Regions from separate parts of the Streptomyces pactum genome, predicted to be linked through region 1. Evidence: riboswitches for the same ligand, from Rfam matches in the RefSeq annotation. Region 1 holds a riboswitch; the other holds the start of a gene.
The links. Region 1 has a riboswitch for cyclic di-AMP ahead of B1H29_RS19710 (M23 family metallopeptidase). Riboswitches for the same ligand answer to the same signal wherever they lie in the genome.
Positions count from the first base shown of each region.

Region 2: linked by a shared signal. The riboswitch ahead of B1H29_RS09560 (M23 family metallopeptidase) and the one ahead of B1H29_RS19710 (M23 family metallopeptidase) in region 1 are both predicted to bind cyclic di-AMP.

Region 1 is NZ_CP019724.1:4,643,451-4,650,909, forward strand. It holds gene B1H29_RS19690 (hypothetical protein) at 1-364, shown strand, start outside; gene B1H29_RS19695 (dihydrofolate reductase family protein) at 582-1,712, shown strand; tRNA gene B1H29_RS19700 (tRNA-Met) at 1,768-1,841, shown strand; gene B1H29_RS19705 (PP2C family protein-serine/threonine phosphatase) at 2,138-3,328, shown strand; cyclic di-AMP (ydaO/yuaA leader) riboswitch at 3,572-3,729, shown strand; gene B1H29_RS19710 (M23 family metallopeptidase) at 3,740-4,774, shown strand; gene B1H29_RS19715 (aldo/keto reductase) at 4,962-5,906, shown strand; gene B1H29_RS19720 (PrsW family intramembrane metalloprotease) at 5,922-7,459, opposite strand, start outside.
Region 2 is NZ_CP019724.1:2,357,848-2,365,306, reverse strand. It holds gene B1H29_RS09575 (DNA gyrase/topoisomerase IV subunit A) at 1-2,010, opposite strand, end outside; gene B1H29_RS09570 (M16 family metallopeptidase) at 2,324-3,691, shown strand; gene B1H29_RS09565 (M16 family metallopeptidase) at 3,688-5,076, shown strand; cyclic di-AMP (ydaO/yuaA leader) riboswitch at 5,268-5,429, shown strand; gene B1H29_RS09560 (M23 family metallopeptidase) at 5,442-6,206, shown strand; gene B1H29_RS09555 (GntR family transcriptional regulator) at 6,409-7,104, shown strand; gene B1H29_RS09550 (HPr family phosphocarrier protein) at 7,235-7,459, opposite strand, start outside.

The sequences.
Region 1 (7,459 bases):
GTCTGCCGCCGTGCTGCTGGCCTCGGTCACCGCCTGTGGCGCATCGTCGGTGCCGCAGGCCTCGCCGAGTGCCTCGGCCGGCTCGGCCACCGCCGGGACGCGTCCCTCGGCGAACGTCCAGCCGGTCACGGCCACCGTGCCCGACGTCATCGGCGGCAACGCCGGGCGCGCGTACGAGCAGATGAGCTCCGAGCTCGACATGACCTTCGAGGACGCGAGCGGACAGGGCCGTCGGGTGGACGATCCGGCCGAGTGGAAGATCTGCGACTCCCGGCCGGGACCGAACCAGCAGATCACCGACGCCCCGGTGGTCTTCGGCGTGGTGCGCGTCTCGGAGAAGTGCCGGGACACGACGCCGGAGTGACGTGTCCCGGGGCTCCGGCGGCACCCGGTGCGCCGCGGACGCGCACGCTTTCGCGGCCGACGGCAGTCCGGGAACGGTGCTCGAGCGCCGGCGCTCAACCGCGTTCCTCCCGGTCCGCCGGGACGGACTATCGTCGTAGACGTCTTCTGGCAATGACCGACGGTCACTGGCGATGACCGAGGCCCGCCACGCCGTCCGCTCACCGGAGCCGCCCCCCATGCCCCTCCCCTACGTCCTCCTCTCCGCCGCCGTCTCCCTCGACGGCTACCTGGACGACACCGGCCCCGAACGGCTCCTGCTCTCCTCCCCGGCCGACTTCGACCGGGTCGACGAGGTGCGGGCGTCGGTGGACGCGATCCTCGTCGGGGCCGGCACGATCCGGGCCGACAACCCCCGGCTGCTGGTGAACTCCGCCGAGCGGCGGGCAGCGCGGACCGCGGCCGGGAAGGCGGAGTACCCGCTCAAGGTCACGGTCAGCGCCACCGGCGAGCTGGACCCGGCGGCACGGTTCTGGCACACGGGCGGGGAGAAGCTGCTGCTGACCACGGACGACGGCGCGCGGCGGGCCCGCGCGCTCGGCATCGCCGCCGACACCGTGCCGCTCGGCCCCGTGCTCGACTGGCGGGCGGCGCTGGAGTACCTGCACGACCGGCGGGGCGTGCGGCGGCTGATGGCCGAGGGCGGGGGGACCGTCCACACCCAGCTCCTGCAGCAGGAACTCGCCGACGAACTGCAGCTCGTCCTCGCGCCGCTGTTCGTGGGTGACCCGGACGCGCCCCGGCTGTTCGGGCCGGGCGGCTATCAGGGCGGGCGGCTGCGGCTGGTGGAGTCGCGGCGCATCGAGGACGTGGTGCTGACGCGGTACCTGCCCACCGCCCCCGGCACCGGCGACCGCGTGTCCGCCGCCGACCGGCACTGGCTGGCGCTCGCCTGCGAGCTGGCGGAACTGTGCCCGCCGTCCGCGACGGCGTTCAGCGTGGGGGCGGTCGTGGTCGCCGCGGACGGGACCGAGCTGGCCCGGGGGTACTCACGGGAGGGCGGCGACCCCGTCGTGCACGCCGAGGAGGCCGCGCTCGCGAAGGCCGGCCCCGCCGGCCCCCGGCTCGCGGCGGCCACCGTGTACAGCAGCCTGGAGCCGTGCGCCCGCCGCGCGTCCCGGCCCGCGCCCTGCGCCCGGCTGATCCTCGACGCCGGGGTGCGCCGCGTGGTCACGGCCTGGCGGGAGCCGGACACCTTCGTGCCGGGGGCCGACGGCAGCGGAGTGCTCGCGGCCGGGGGCGCCGCCGTCGTCGTACTGCCGGAGTACGAGGAGCGGGCGAAGGCGCCGAACCGTCACCTGGAGGGGTAGGGGGATACGGATGTGCATTCCGCCCCCGGGATGACGTACAGTAGAGACACAACGGCGCGGGGTGGAGCAGCTCGGTAGCTCGCTGGGCTCATAACCCAGAGGTCGCAGGTTCAAATCCTGTCCCCGCTACTGAAGACCGAAGGCCGGAATCCGCAAGGATTCCGGCCTTCGGTGCGTTCGCGTGCGTTGGCGACGTATGCACCGGCACCGGACCGGCCCGCTACCGTCACCGGCCGGTTACCGTCACCGGCCGGTTACCGCCACCGGCACGGGCCCGCCACCGCTACCGCCTCCGGTCCAGGCACCGTCACCCGATCGGCCCGCACGGCTCGCCCCCCGCCGGCGCTCCGGGAAACCTGGAGCACGGGACGGCAAGCGGCGCGGACGTGCGGGGCGGCGGGAGACGAGTGGTGCGGCCAGGTGACGTGGACGACGAGGGAGCGCCCGCCCGGGCCGGCGGCCGGCTCCCCGGCGATCCCGTGCCCGACCCCGGCCTCGGCGACCGCCCGGCACCCGTGCCGCCCGCCACCGGCCCGGCGCGGCGGTGGCGGACCTCGTACGGGCGGACCTTCGTGCGCCTGCTCCCCGTGCTGCTGATCGTCGTCGCCATCCTGTACGACATCTTCACCCCGAGGTACTTCACCGCGGGCCCCCTCTACACGGCCGCACCCCTGGTCGCCGCCCCGGTCTACTCGCGGCGCGGTACGGCGCTCACCGGTGTCGCCGTGGTCGCCGCCGTCATCGGGCTGCAGCTCGGCAAGGGCGTCATCCACTACGTCGACTCCCTCACCGAGCTGATCACCATCGCGACGGTCGCCGTGCTCGCCGTACTCGTGAACGGCTTCGTCCGCCGCACCGGCGAGCGGCTCGTCTCCGTCCGCGAGATCGCCGAGGCCGCCCAGCGTGCCGTGCTGCCCGAGCCCGCCGAGCGGATCGGCGGATTCGAGATCGCCGCCTGCTACGAGGCCGCGCAGGCCGACGCCTTCATCGGCGGCGACCTGTACGCGGTGCAGGACAGTTCGCGCGGCATCCGGCTCATCGTGGGGGACGTGCGCGGCAAGGGCATGGGCGCGGTGGCCGCCGTCGCGGTCGTGATCGGCGCCTTCCGCGAGGCCGCCGAGCAGGAGGCGACCCTGGAGGCGGTGGCGCAACGGCTGGAGCGGGCGCTGGCCCGCGAGGGCGCCCGGCGGGACGGACTGGACGCCTTCGAGGGGTTCACCACCGCCGTACTCGCCGAACTCCCGCACGGCGACGGAACCGTACGCATCGTCAACCGCGGCCACCCGCCGCCCCTGCTGCTGTACGCCGACGGCACCCTGCGCCCGCTGCCCGCCCGCGAGTCGGCGCTGCCGCTCGGCATGGGAGAGCTGGGCGTCTGGCCCGACCGCGCGGAGGAGGCCGCCTTCCCCGGCGGGGCCACGCTGCTGCTGTACACCGACGGGCTGTCGGAAGCACGGGACGCCCGGGGGGAGTTCTACGATCCGCACACCCGGCTGGCCGGCCGCGTGTTCCGGCACCCGACGGAACTGCTCGAAACCCTCGCCGACGACGTGCGCCGGCACTCCGGGGGCGGCATGGCCGACGACATGGCACTGCTCGCCGTACGACGACCCTGAGCGATGTCACCGGACGTGACGAACCGACCGCCCTCCGCATAACAACTGATACACCGTCAGAAACTCGAGCCGGAAAGAGGAATACTGAAACCCGGTCAACTCGCCCGGTTTTCACCGATCGTGAGGCGTACGTCCGGGCCGGATTCGCTAACGATCAAGAGGAACGGCTTGGAATCCGAGCCCTGCGTCTATTAACGTTCGATAACGCAGCGCGGTCGTCCCAGCCGTCACAGAAGGCGGCTCCGTGCGCACGCGCCGAATCCCGCGAGGGAACCGGGGAACCACCACATTGGGGTGAATCGCTCGTACGACGCCGTGGAGACACGGCGGATATACGCGCGTAGGAGACCTTCCTGCTCCGAACCCGTCAGCTAACCCGGTAGGCGGAAGGAAGGAAAGGAGTACGCCCACGTGGCGTCCAACCGGCCTGCCCCCGAGGCCCCGTTCGTGCCCAGCGGGCACGACACCGACACCTTCGGCTACGACGGCTACCGCACCGAAGAGGGCCCCTGGGAGGAGTGGAATCCCACCGCGGAATCCATCCGCCCCGTACGCGGCCGGCACCGCGTCGCCAAGCAGCGCGGCGGACTCGCCCGCAGCTCCACCGTCCTCGGCGTCGGTGTCATAGCCGCGGTCGGCGCGGGCGGCATGGCCAGCGCGCAGACCGGCAAGCCGCCGGTGTCGATCTCCATGCCGGACCTGCCGAACGTCGGCTCGATCATCTCCGACGAGGAGGAGCCGGAGCCCGAGGGTTCCGCCACCCCCCTCAGCGGGATCGGCACGGTCGCCGCCGACACCTCCTCGGAGAGCTCCGCAGGCGCCGGCGAGTCGCTGCGGGCCCGGATCATGGCGCAGGCCGAGCAGCAGCAGGCCCAGGTCGAGACCAAGGCCGCCGCCGAAGCCGCGGCCGCCGCCGAGAAGAAGGCCGCGGAAGCCGCCGCCAAGGCGGAGAAGGAGGCCGAGGCCAAGGCCGCCGCCGCCAAGAAGAAGGCGGCGGAGGAGGCCGCGAAGAAGGCGGAGGCCGAGCGGCTCGCGAAGCTGGCCGAGCAGTACACGCTGCCGACCTCCTCGTACACGATCTCCTCCACCTTCGGCCAGGCAGGCGCCTACTGGTCCTCCGGCCACCACACCGGCCTCGACTTCGCCGCCCCCACGGGCACGCTGCTCAAGGCGGTGCACAGCGGCACGATCACGTCGGCCGGCTGGGACGGGTCCTACGGCTACAAGACCGTGCTCACCCTCGAGGACGGCACCGAGATCTGGTACGCCCACCAGTCCTCCATCAGCGTCAGCGTGGGCCAGCAGGTCACCACCGGCGACGTCATCGGCCGCGTCGGCGCCACCGGCAACGTCACCGGCGCCCACCTCCACATGGAGGTCCACACCGGCGACGGCGGCGGCATCGACCCGATGGCGTGGCTGCAGAGCAAGGGCCTCACCCCCTGAGTCCCGCCCCGCACACCACCCGTCCCCTCTGATCCCCGGCGGTCCTGACGGCGACCCCCCGACGTCAGGGCTGCCGGTTCGCGGCCCTGCCTGTTTTCGGGGCTGCCTGTTTTCGGGGCTGCCGGTTTGCGGGATCTTTGCCCCGTTTCCGGAATCACCGGATCCGGTGTGCTCGTTGACGCAGGACATGACTTCTCTGCGCAAGCTCGGCTCCTCCGACCTGGAGGTCTTCCCCCTCGCCCTCGGCGGCAACGTCTTCGGCTGGACCGCCGACCAGGACACCTCCTTCGCCGTCCTCGACGCCTACACGGCGGCGGGCGGCAACTTCGTCGACACCGCCGACTCCTACTCCGCGTGGGTCGACGGCAACAGCGGCGGAGAGTCCGAGACCCTCATCGGCAAGTGGCTCGCCGCCCGCGGCAACCGCGGCGACGTCGTCCTCGCCACCAAGGTCAGCCAGCACCCCGAGTACCCGGGACTGACCGCCGCGAACATCAAGGCCGCCGCCGACGCCTCACTGCGGCGCCTGGGCACCGACCACATCGACCTCTACTACACCCACTTCGACAAGCCCGAGGTGCCGGTGGAGGAGATCATCGGCGCGCTCGACGAGCTGGTGAAGGCGGGCAAGGTCCGGCACATCGCCGCCTCCAACATCTCCGCCGAGCGGCTCGCGGCCTCCCTCGCCTTCTCCGACCGCGAGGGCCTCGCCCGCTACGTGGCCCTCCAGCCCCACTACAACCTGGTCTCGCGTGACACCTACGAGGGTGAGCCGCGTGACCTCGCCGAACGGGCCGGCCTGGCCGCCGTGCCGTACTACTCCCTCGCGTCCGGCTTCCTCACGGGCAAGTACCGGCCCGGTGCGGCGGTCGACAGCCCGCGGGCCGGCGGTGCCGCCAAGCACCTGGAGACCGAGCGCGGCAGGCGGGTCCTCGCGGCACTGGACGAGATCGCCCAAGCCCACGACGCGCCCGTCGCCACGGTCGCCCTGGCCTGGCTGGCCGCGCAGCCGACGGTGGCCGCGCCGATCGCGTCCGCGCGCACGGTGGAGCAGTTGCCGGCGCTGCTGGGCGTGGCGGAGCTGAGCCTGACGGAGGACGAGGTCGGAAGGCTCACACAGGCGTCGGCCTGAGTGCCCGGGGCGGCCCTACGCGCGGTGGGGGTGGGTGGGCGCGGAGTACGGGTTGTACGGGAGGGGCGGGCCCTGGGGGCCGTGCGGGCCGCGGGGGGCGTGCACGGCTGGTGCGGGGTACGGCGTGGGGGCCGGCGCCGGGTGGCGGTGGGCGGACGCGTACGTCCCGTACGTCGCGTGTGTTCCGTGCGTCGCGTGCGTCGCGTGCGTCCCGTACGGGTACTCCGCGTGCGGTGGTGCCCCGTAGGGATGGGCCCCGTGCGGTGGTGCCCCGTAGGGATGGGCCCCGTGCGGTGGTGCCCCGTAGGGATGGGCCCCGTACGGAAGCGCCCAGGGTGGTGCGGTCACCGGTGCGGGCCGTGCCGTGGCCCGGGCCGCGTAGTCCAGTGCCGGGCGGGCCACGGCGCGCCGGTGCCACAGGGCGTCCAGCAGTTCCCGTTCCCGTACGGCGTAGTCGGCGCCCGCCCTGCCCCGGAGCCCGCGCCGGCGCAGGAACGCGAGCGAGGTCGCGAACGCCTCGTACCGCGCCACCGCCCGCGCCGCCTCCTTCCCGGCGTGCCGGCGGGCGTGCTGACGGGCGATCCGGCGGGCGCGCATCGAGCCGAGCGCGTACGGCTCCGTCGGCGCCAGCCACCCGGCCACGACGTACACGGGCAGCTCGGCGCGCACGGTGCCCAGTTCGCGCTGCCGGGTCCGGATCACCAGCCAGGTCAGCAGGCCGAAGGAGGGCACCATGACCGCTCCGTACACGGCGAAGAAGCCGTACTCGCCGAACGCGGCCGAGCCGTTCCACAGGGCGTGCACGCCCATCGCCAGCAGCAGGCCGGCCAGGGGGAGCAGGGCGCGCCGCAGGCGGTGACGGCCCGTGGAGAGCGCGGCGATGCCGAAGCCGATGCCGGTGAGCACGGTGAACAGCGGGTGGGCGAACGGCGACATCACGATGCGGACGAAGAAGGTCGCCGCGGTGACGGAGGCGATGCCGCTGCCGCCGGTGAGCTGGTCGGTGCCGAAGGCGTTGCCCAGGTAGAGGATGTTCTCGGTGAAGGCGAAGCCGGTGGCGGTGACGCCGGCTATGACGACGCCGTCGACGATGCCGGTGAAGTCCTTCCTGCGGAAGAGGAAGACCAGAAGGACGGCGGCGGCCTTGGCGGACTCCTCGACCACCGGGGCTATGACCGTGGCGCCCAGGGTGTCCGCGCCGGCAGGGTCGGCGGTGGCCGTCGCCAGCCATCTCGTCGCGAAGCTGTTGGCGACGATCGCTATCAGCGCCGCCGCGCAGGCGCCCCAGGCGAAGCAGAACAGCAGGTTCCGCCAGGGCCCGGGCGCCACCCGGTCCAGCCAGCGGAAGGCGGCGATGAGCAGCGGCACGGGCAGGACCGCGAGGCCGAGCCCCACCAGGAACCCCCGCGTGCCGGTCTGTTCGCGCACCAGGGCCAGGATCACCAGGCCGGAGAGCGAGAGCAGGGTGATCAGCGCGCCGTGACGTACCCAGGTGCGCTGCCACCAGTGCGGATGCGTATGCGTCCGCGCCGGCGGACGCGTCGGATACGGGG
Region 2 (7,459 bases), 2.3 Mb from region 1:
GTCCTCGTCGCCGGTGCGCAGCTCGGCGCCGCCGACGATCCGGTCGCCATCCTTGAGGGTGATGACCTCCAACTCGTCCTTGTTGGAGGGGTAGTCGGGCACCACGCGCTTGACGACACCCTGCTCGGTGCCGAGCGCCAGACCGGGCGAGGACTCGTCCAGCGTGGTCAGGCAGACGACCGTCTCGTCGTCCTCCAGGGTCACGAACTCCGCCAGCGGTGCGCCCCCCGAGAGGTTCGGCGTCGGCATGGGCTCCGGGAGCTGGGGCAGGTCCACGACGTTCACCCGCAGCAGACGCCCGGCCGACGTCACCACGCCCACCTCGCCGCGCGCCGTGGCCGGCACCGCCGAGACGATCAGGTCGTGCTTGACGCGCTTGGCGCCCGCCTCCGTGACGAGCGGCTCGTCGTTCGCGGTGCGGGCCAGCAGGCCCGTCGAGGACAGCAGCACCCGGCACGGGTCGTCCGCCACCTGGAGCGGAACGGCGGCGACCGGGGCACCGGACGACTCCAGCAGCGTCGTACGGCGGTCGGTGCCGAACTTCTTGGCCACCGAGGCGAGTTCGGCGGAGACCAGCTTGCGCAGCTCCGCGTCCGAGTCGAGGATCCGGGTCAGCTCCTCGATCTCCGCCTTCAGCCGTTCCTTCTCCGACTCCAGCTCGATGCGGTCGAACTTGGTGAGCCGGCGCAGCGGTGTGTCCAGGATGTACTGGGTCTGGACGTCGCTGAGCGAGAAGTGCTCCATCAGGCGCTGCTTGGCCTGTGCGGAGTTCTCACTGGAGCGGATGAGGCGGATGACCTCGTCGATGTCGACCAGGGCGGTGAGCAGGCCCTCGACCAGGTGCAGACGGTCGCGCTTCTTGCCGCGGCGGAACTCGCTGCGGCGCCGGACGACGTTGAACCGGTGGTCGAGGTAGACCTCCAGCAGTTCCTTGAGGCCCAGGGTGAGCGGCTGGCCGTCCACCAGGGCGACGTTGTTGATGCCGAAGGACTCCTCCATCGGCGTCAGCTTGTAGAGCTGCTCCAGGACGGCCTCCGGCACGAAGCCGTTCTTGATCTCGATGACCAGGCGCAGCCCGTGCTCGCGGTCGGTGAGGTCCTTGACGTCGGCGATGCCCTGGAGCTTCTTCGAGCCGACCAGGTCCTTGATCTTGGCGATGACCTTCTCCGGGCCGACCGCGAAGGGCAGCTCGGTCACGACGAGACCCTTGCGGCGGGCCGTCACCGTGTCGACGGCGACGGTCGCCCGGATCTTGAAGGTGCCGCGGCCCGTCTCGTAGGCGTCCCGGATGCCGGGCAGGCCGACGATCCGGCCGCCGGTGGGCAGGTCGGGGCCCGGAACGTGCTTCATGAGAGCTTCGAGGTCGGCGTTCGGGTACCGGATCAGGTGCCGGGCGGCCGCGATCACCTCGCGCAGATTGTGCGGCGGCATGTTCGTGGCCATGCCGACCGCGATGCCGGAGGCGCCGTTGACCAGCAGGTTCGGGAAGGCGGCGGGCAGCGCCACCGGCTCGAGTTCCTGGCCGTCGTAGTTGGGGCCGAAGTCGACGGTGTCCTCGTCGATGGACTCCGTCATCAGGCTGGTGGCCTCGGCCATCCGGCACTCGGTGTACCGCATGGCGGCCGGCGGGTCGTCGTTGCCCAGGGAACCGAAGTTGCCGTGGCCGTCCACCAGGGGGACGCGCATCGAGAAGGGCTGGGCCATGCGCACCAGCGCGTCGTAGATCGACGCGTCGCCGTGCGGGTGCAGCTTGCCCATGACCTCGCCGACGACGCGGGCGCACTTCACATAGCTGCGCTCGGGCCGCAGGCCCATCTCGTTCATCTGGTACACGATGCGGCGGTGCACCGGCTTGAGGCCGTCGCGGGCGTCCGGCAGTGCACGGGAGTAGATGACCGAGTACGCGTACTCGAGGAAGGAGCCCTGCATCTCGTCGACGACGTCGATGTCGAGGATCTTCTCCTCGTACGAGTCGTCGGGCGGCGGGGTCTTCGTACTACGGCGGGCCATCGCTGCCGGCTCCTTGCTGAAGCGTGAACGGTGATCTGACGAGGTCCATTGTGGACTGCGGCACTGACAGCGACCGACCAGGACCCGTCACGGGCTGCCCGGCCCGGCGCTGCCCGCAGGGTACGCCCTCGTCCCGCGCGCTCGCCCCCCGTCTGGCCGCCGGCCCCGTTCTCGCTCTCGGCGTACGGGGTCCGGGAACTCCACCGGTGTCCCGCACGCTTGCATACAGTGGCAGGATCGGCGGAATTCCGCAGTTCCGCCCAATGATCCACCAAGTGATTCCACCAAGGATTCCGCGATCGAAGGGACGTACATGCCCATGGGTCACACGGCCACAGCCCAGGCAGACTCCGGCGGCCTGACAGCGACCGAGCACCGCCTGGCCAACGGCCTGCGCGTGGTGCTCTCCGAGGACCACCTGACCCCGGTCGCGGCGGTGTGCCTCTGGTACGACGTCGGCTCGCGCCACGAGGTCAAGGGGCGCACCGGCCTGGCTCACCTTTTCGAGCACCTCATGTTCCAGGGCTCCGCCCAGGTCAAGGGCAACGGCCATTTCGAGCTGGTACAGGGAGCCGGCGGCTCGCTCAACGGCACCACCAGCTTCGAGCGCACCAACTACTTCGAGACCATGCCCGCCCACCAGCTCGAGCTCGCCCTCTGGCTGGAGGCCGACCGCATGGGCTCCCTGCTGGCCGCGCTGGACGACGAGTCGATGGAGAACCAGCGGGACGTCGTCAAGAACGAACGCCGCCAGCGCTACGACAACGTGCCCTACGGCACGGCCTTCGAGAAGCTGACCGCCCTCGCCTACCCGGAGGGCCACCCCTACCACCACACGCCGATCGGCTCCATGGCCGACCTGGACGCGGCCACGCTGGAGGACGCGCGCGCGTTCTTCCGCACCTACTACGCGCCGAACAACGCGGTGCTCTCGGTCGTCGGCGACATCGACCCCGAGCAGACGCTCGCCTGGATCGAGAAGTACTTCGGCTCCATCGCCTCGCACGACGGCAAGCAGCCCCCCCGGGACGGCTCACTGCCCGACGTCATGGGCGGGCAGTTGCGCGAGATCGTCGAGGAGGAGGTCCCGGCCCGCGCCCTGATGGCGGCCTACCGTCTGCCGGAGGACGGCACGCGCGCGTGCGACGCGGCGGACCTGGCCCTCACCGTCCTGGGCGGTGGCGAGTCGTCCCGCCTGTACAACCGGCTGGTACGGCGTGACCGCACAGCCGTCGCCGCCGGATTCGGCCTGCTGCGGCTCGCCGGAGCACCCTCCCTCGGGTGGCTGGACGTGAAGACGTCCGGTGACGTCGAGGTGCCGGTCATCGAGACCGCCATCGACGAGGAGCTCGCCCGGTTCGCCGAGGAGGGCCCCACGGCCGAGGAGATGGAGCGCGCCCAGGCCCAGTTGGAACGCGAGTGGCTGGACCGCCTGGGCACGGTCGCGGGCCGCGCCGACGAACTGTGCCGGTACGCCGTCCTGTTCGGTGACCCGCAGCTCGCCCTCACCGCCGTACAGCGGGTGCTCGAGGTGACGGCCGAGGAGGTCCAGGAGGTCGCCAAGGCCCGCCTGCGCCCCGACAACCGCGCGGTGCTCGTCTACGAGCCGACCGCCCCCGCCGACGACGCCGAAGCCGACCCGAACGACGCCACCGACGAGAACGAGGAGGCGGCCAAGTGACCGAGCTCGCCACCATGGAATTCCACGCCCAGCCGCAGGCCGGCGAGCCCAAGCCGTGGGCGTTCCCGGCCCCCGGGCGCGGCAGCCTCGGCAACGGCCTCACCGTCCTGCGCTGCCATCGCCCCGGCCAGCAGGTCGTCGCCGTGGAGGTGCTCCTCGACGCGCCCCTGGACGCCGAGCCCACCGGTCTCGACGGTGTCGCCACGATCATGGCGCGCGCCTTCTCCGAGGGCACGGACAAGCACTCCGCCGAGGAGTTCGCCGCCGAGCTCGAGCGCTGCGGCGCGACCCTGGACGCACACGCAGACCACCCCGGCGTCCGGCTGAGCCTGGAGGTGCCCGTCTCGCGCCTCGCCAAGGCCCTCGGCCTGGTCGCCGACGCCCTCAGGGCGCCCGCCTTCGCGGACGGGGAGGTCGAACGGCTGGTCCGGAACCGGCTCGACGAGATTCCGCACGAGCTGGCCAACCCCGCCCGCCGGGCGGCCAAGGAGCTGTACAAGGAGCTGTTCCCGGCCGGCACGCGCATGTCGCGCCCGCGGCAGGGCACCGAGGAGACGGTGGCGAGCATCGACTCGGCGGCCGTGCGGGCCTTCTACGAGAAGCACGTCCGGCCCGCCACGGCCACCGCCGTGGTCGTCGGCGACCTCACCGGCGTCGACCTCGACGCGCTGCTCGGAGAGACGCTGGGCGCGTGGGCCGGCTCCGCGGCCGAGGCGCGGCCCGTAGCCCCGATCACCGCCGACGACACCGGCCGGGTCGTCATCGTGGACCGGCCCGGTGCCGTCCAGACCCAGTTGCTCATCGGCCGCACCGGCGCGGACCGGCACGACCGGGTGTGGCCCGCGCAGGTGCTCGGGACGTACTGCCTCGGCGGCACCCTCACCTCGCGCCTGGACCGCGTCCTGCGCGAGGAGAAGGGCTACACCTACGGCGTACGGGCGTTCGGGCAGGTCCTGCGTTCCGCGCCCGACGGCACGGGCGCCGCCATGCTCGCCATCAGCGGCTCCGTGGACACCCCCAACACGGGTCCCGCCCTGGACGACCTGTGGACGGTGCTGCGCAAGCTCGCCGCGGAGGGGCTCACCGACGCCGAGCGGGACGTGGCCGTGCAGAACCTGGTGGGCGTGGCGCCGCTGAAGTACGAGACGGCGGCGGCCGTGGCGAGCACCCTGGCCGACCAGGTCGAGCAGCACCTGCCCGACGACTACCAGGCGACGCTGTACCGCCAACTCGCCGCCACGGGCACGGTGGAGGCCACGGCGGCGGTCGTGAACGCCTTCCCGGTGGACCGGCTGGTCACCGTCCTCGTCGGCGACGCGGCACAGATCAAGGAGCCCGTCGAGGCCCTCGGTATCGGTGAAGTCACCGTGGTGGCGGCCGAGTAGCGGCACGCGCGCGTGGCGGCCCTGGTGACCCGAGTGTCACCAGGGCCGCCATTTGTCCGAATTGGGGGAGAGGCTGCCCGTCTGCCCTGTGGCGTGCGCTACAAAAAGCTTGTTGCGTTTGAGGATTGAAGACAGCCGCGTTTAGCGTCATCCGGGCTGTTCGTCAGGCAGTGCGCCGCATCCGCGGCACCGGACAGTCATCGCCGAGTCCCCGTACGGCGCGAGCCAGGGGAGCCGGGGACCCATGCAGTCCCTGGGGTGAATCGGACGCCCGCGCGCAGCGAGGGGGTCCGTAGGAGACCTTCCACCTCCGAACCCGTCAGCTAACCCGGTAGGCGAGAGGGAAGGAAAGGACCAGCCTCTACATGGCGTTCACGCGCGCCACCGGGAAGCACCGCCGTCCCAGCCGGGTGCACCGCACCACCGCCCGCGCGGCGGGTGTCGCGGCCCTCGCCACCACCGGCGTCGTCGGCACCCTCGCGGCTCCGGCGCTCGCCGCCGAGTCCGAGGCGGAGCAGAGCGGACTCACCCCGGTCATCACCATCGGCGACTCCATAGCCGACGAGATCGACGCCCAGGCCACCGCCCAGGAGCGGGCGGCACTGCACGCCGCCGCCCGTGAGGCGGCCCAGGAGGCCGCGCGCGAGCGGGCGGCCGAGGCGGCCGAGCAGGCGCGCGAGGCCAAGGAGCGCGCCGCACGTGAGGCGGAGCGCAAGCGGCTCAACACCTTCGTGTCGCCGATCACCGCGTCCTACGTCTCCACCGCCTATCAGGCGGGCAGCTCCCTGTGGTCCTCCGGCAGCCACACCGGCATCGACTTCCACGCCTCCAGCGGTACCACCGTCCACGCGGTCGGCGTCGGCACCGTCGTGGAGGCCGGCTGGGGCGGGGCGTACGGCAACCAGGTCGTCATCAAGATGCACGACGGTACGTACACGCAGTACGGCCACCTGTCGTCCATCGGCGTCTCGGTCGGCCAGTCGGTCGTCCCCGGGCAGCAGATCGGCCTCTCCGGCGCCACCGGCAACGTCACCGGACCGCACCTGCACTTCGAGGCTCGCACGAGCCCCGAGTACGGCTCGGACATGGACCCCCTCGCGTATCTCCGCTCCCACGGCGTCAACCTCTGACGACGGACGGTGCGGCACCCGAGAGCCCCGGCTTCACGAGCCGGGGCTTTCGCGGTTTCCGGCCGCGGCTCCGGTACCGCCGTCGTCCCAAAAAATGTCCATGAAATCCGCCTCGCCGTCGGAATATCCGCGTGATTGCCCTAGAGTCACTGAACACACGTCAATGGTCGACGTTTCACGGGGATTAAGTCGGAGGTCGGGCATGCGTATTCCGGCGCATTCGGTGTGCACGGCGATCCGGGACGACATCGTCACCGGCGTCCACGGGCGAGGCAGCCGGCTGACCGAGGAACTCCTGGCCCGCCGCTACGGCGTCTCCCGCGTCCCCGTCCGTGAGGCCCTGCGCACGCTGGAGGCCGAGGGCTTCGTGGTGACACGGCGGCACGCGGGCGCGTGCGTCGCGGAACCCACCGAGCAGGAGGCCGCCGACCTCCTGGAGACGCGCATGCTCCTTGAACCCCTGGGCGCATCCCGGGCCGCCCGGCGCCGCACCGAGGCGCACCTCAAGGTGCTCCGCGGGCTGGTCAGGCTCGGACGGGAACGCGCCAGGCAGGGCAACAGCGAGGACCTGCGCTCACTGGACGGCTGGTTCCACGACACCCTCGCCCAGTCCGTCGGCAGCCCTTCCCTGACGGCCATGCTGGCCCAACTGCGCCACAAGATCGCCTGGATGTACGCCGTGGAGCCGCCGGCCGGGCCCGTGGAGAACTGGGCGGAGCACGGTGCGATCGTCGACGCGGTGGCCCGGGGCGACGGCGAGCGCGCGCGTGCGCTCATGACGCTGCACACCGAGCGGTCGACGTCGGCGCACAGGCTGCGATTCTCCTCCGGCGGGGGACGGGCGGAACGTGTGAGGAACTCGCAACGTGCCGTAAACACTCCGAGCCTGCGGTATTAACACGGGCACCGTATACAAAGAGAGGGAAAAGCGGGGGTCGCTTTCTGCTGCCTTCAAAAGGTGAGCGATTGGAAAGTGGAAAGCGAAAGGCCCGCCCAGTTTTCCGGGCGGGCCTTTCGTGCTGCCGTTGTCAGACGGTTTCGGGGAGTTCCTCGAGCCCCTCGGAGACCAGCTTCGCGAGCCGGTCCAGGGCGGCGTCCGCGCCCTCGGCGTCGGCGGCGAGGACGATCTCCTCGCCGCCCTGGGCGCCGAGGCCGAGGACGGCCAGCATGGAGGCCGCGTTGACGGGGGAACCGTCGGCCTTGGCGATCGTCACCGGGACGCCTGTGGCCGTGGCGGCTCGGACGAAGATGGA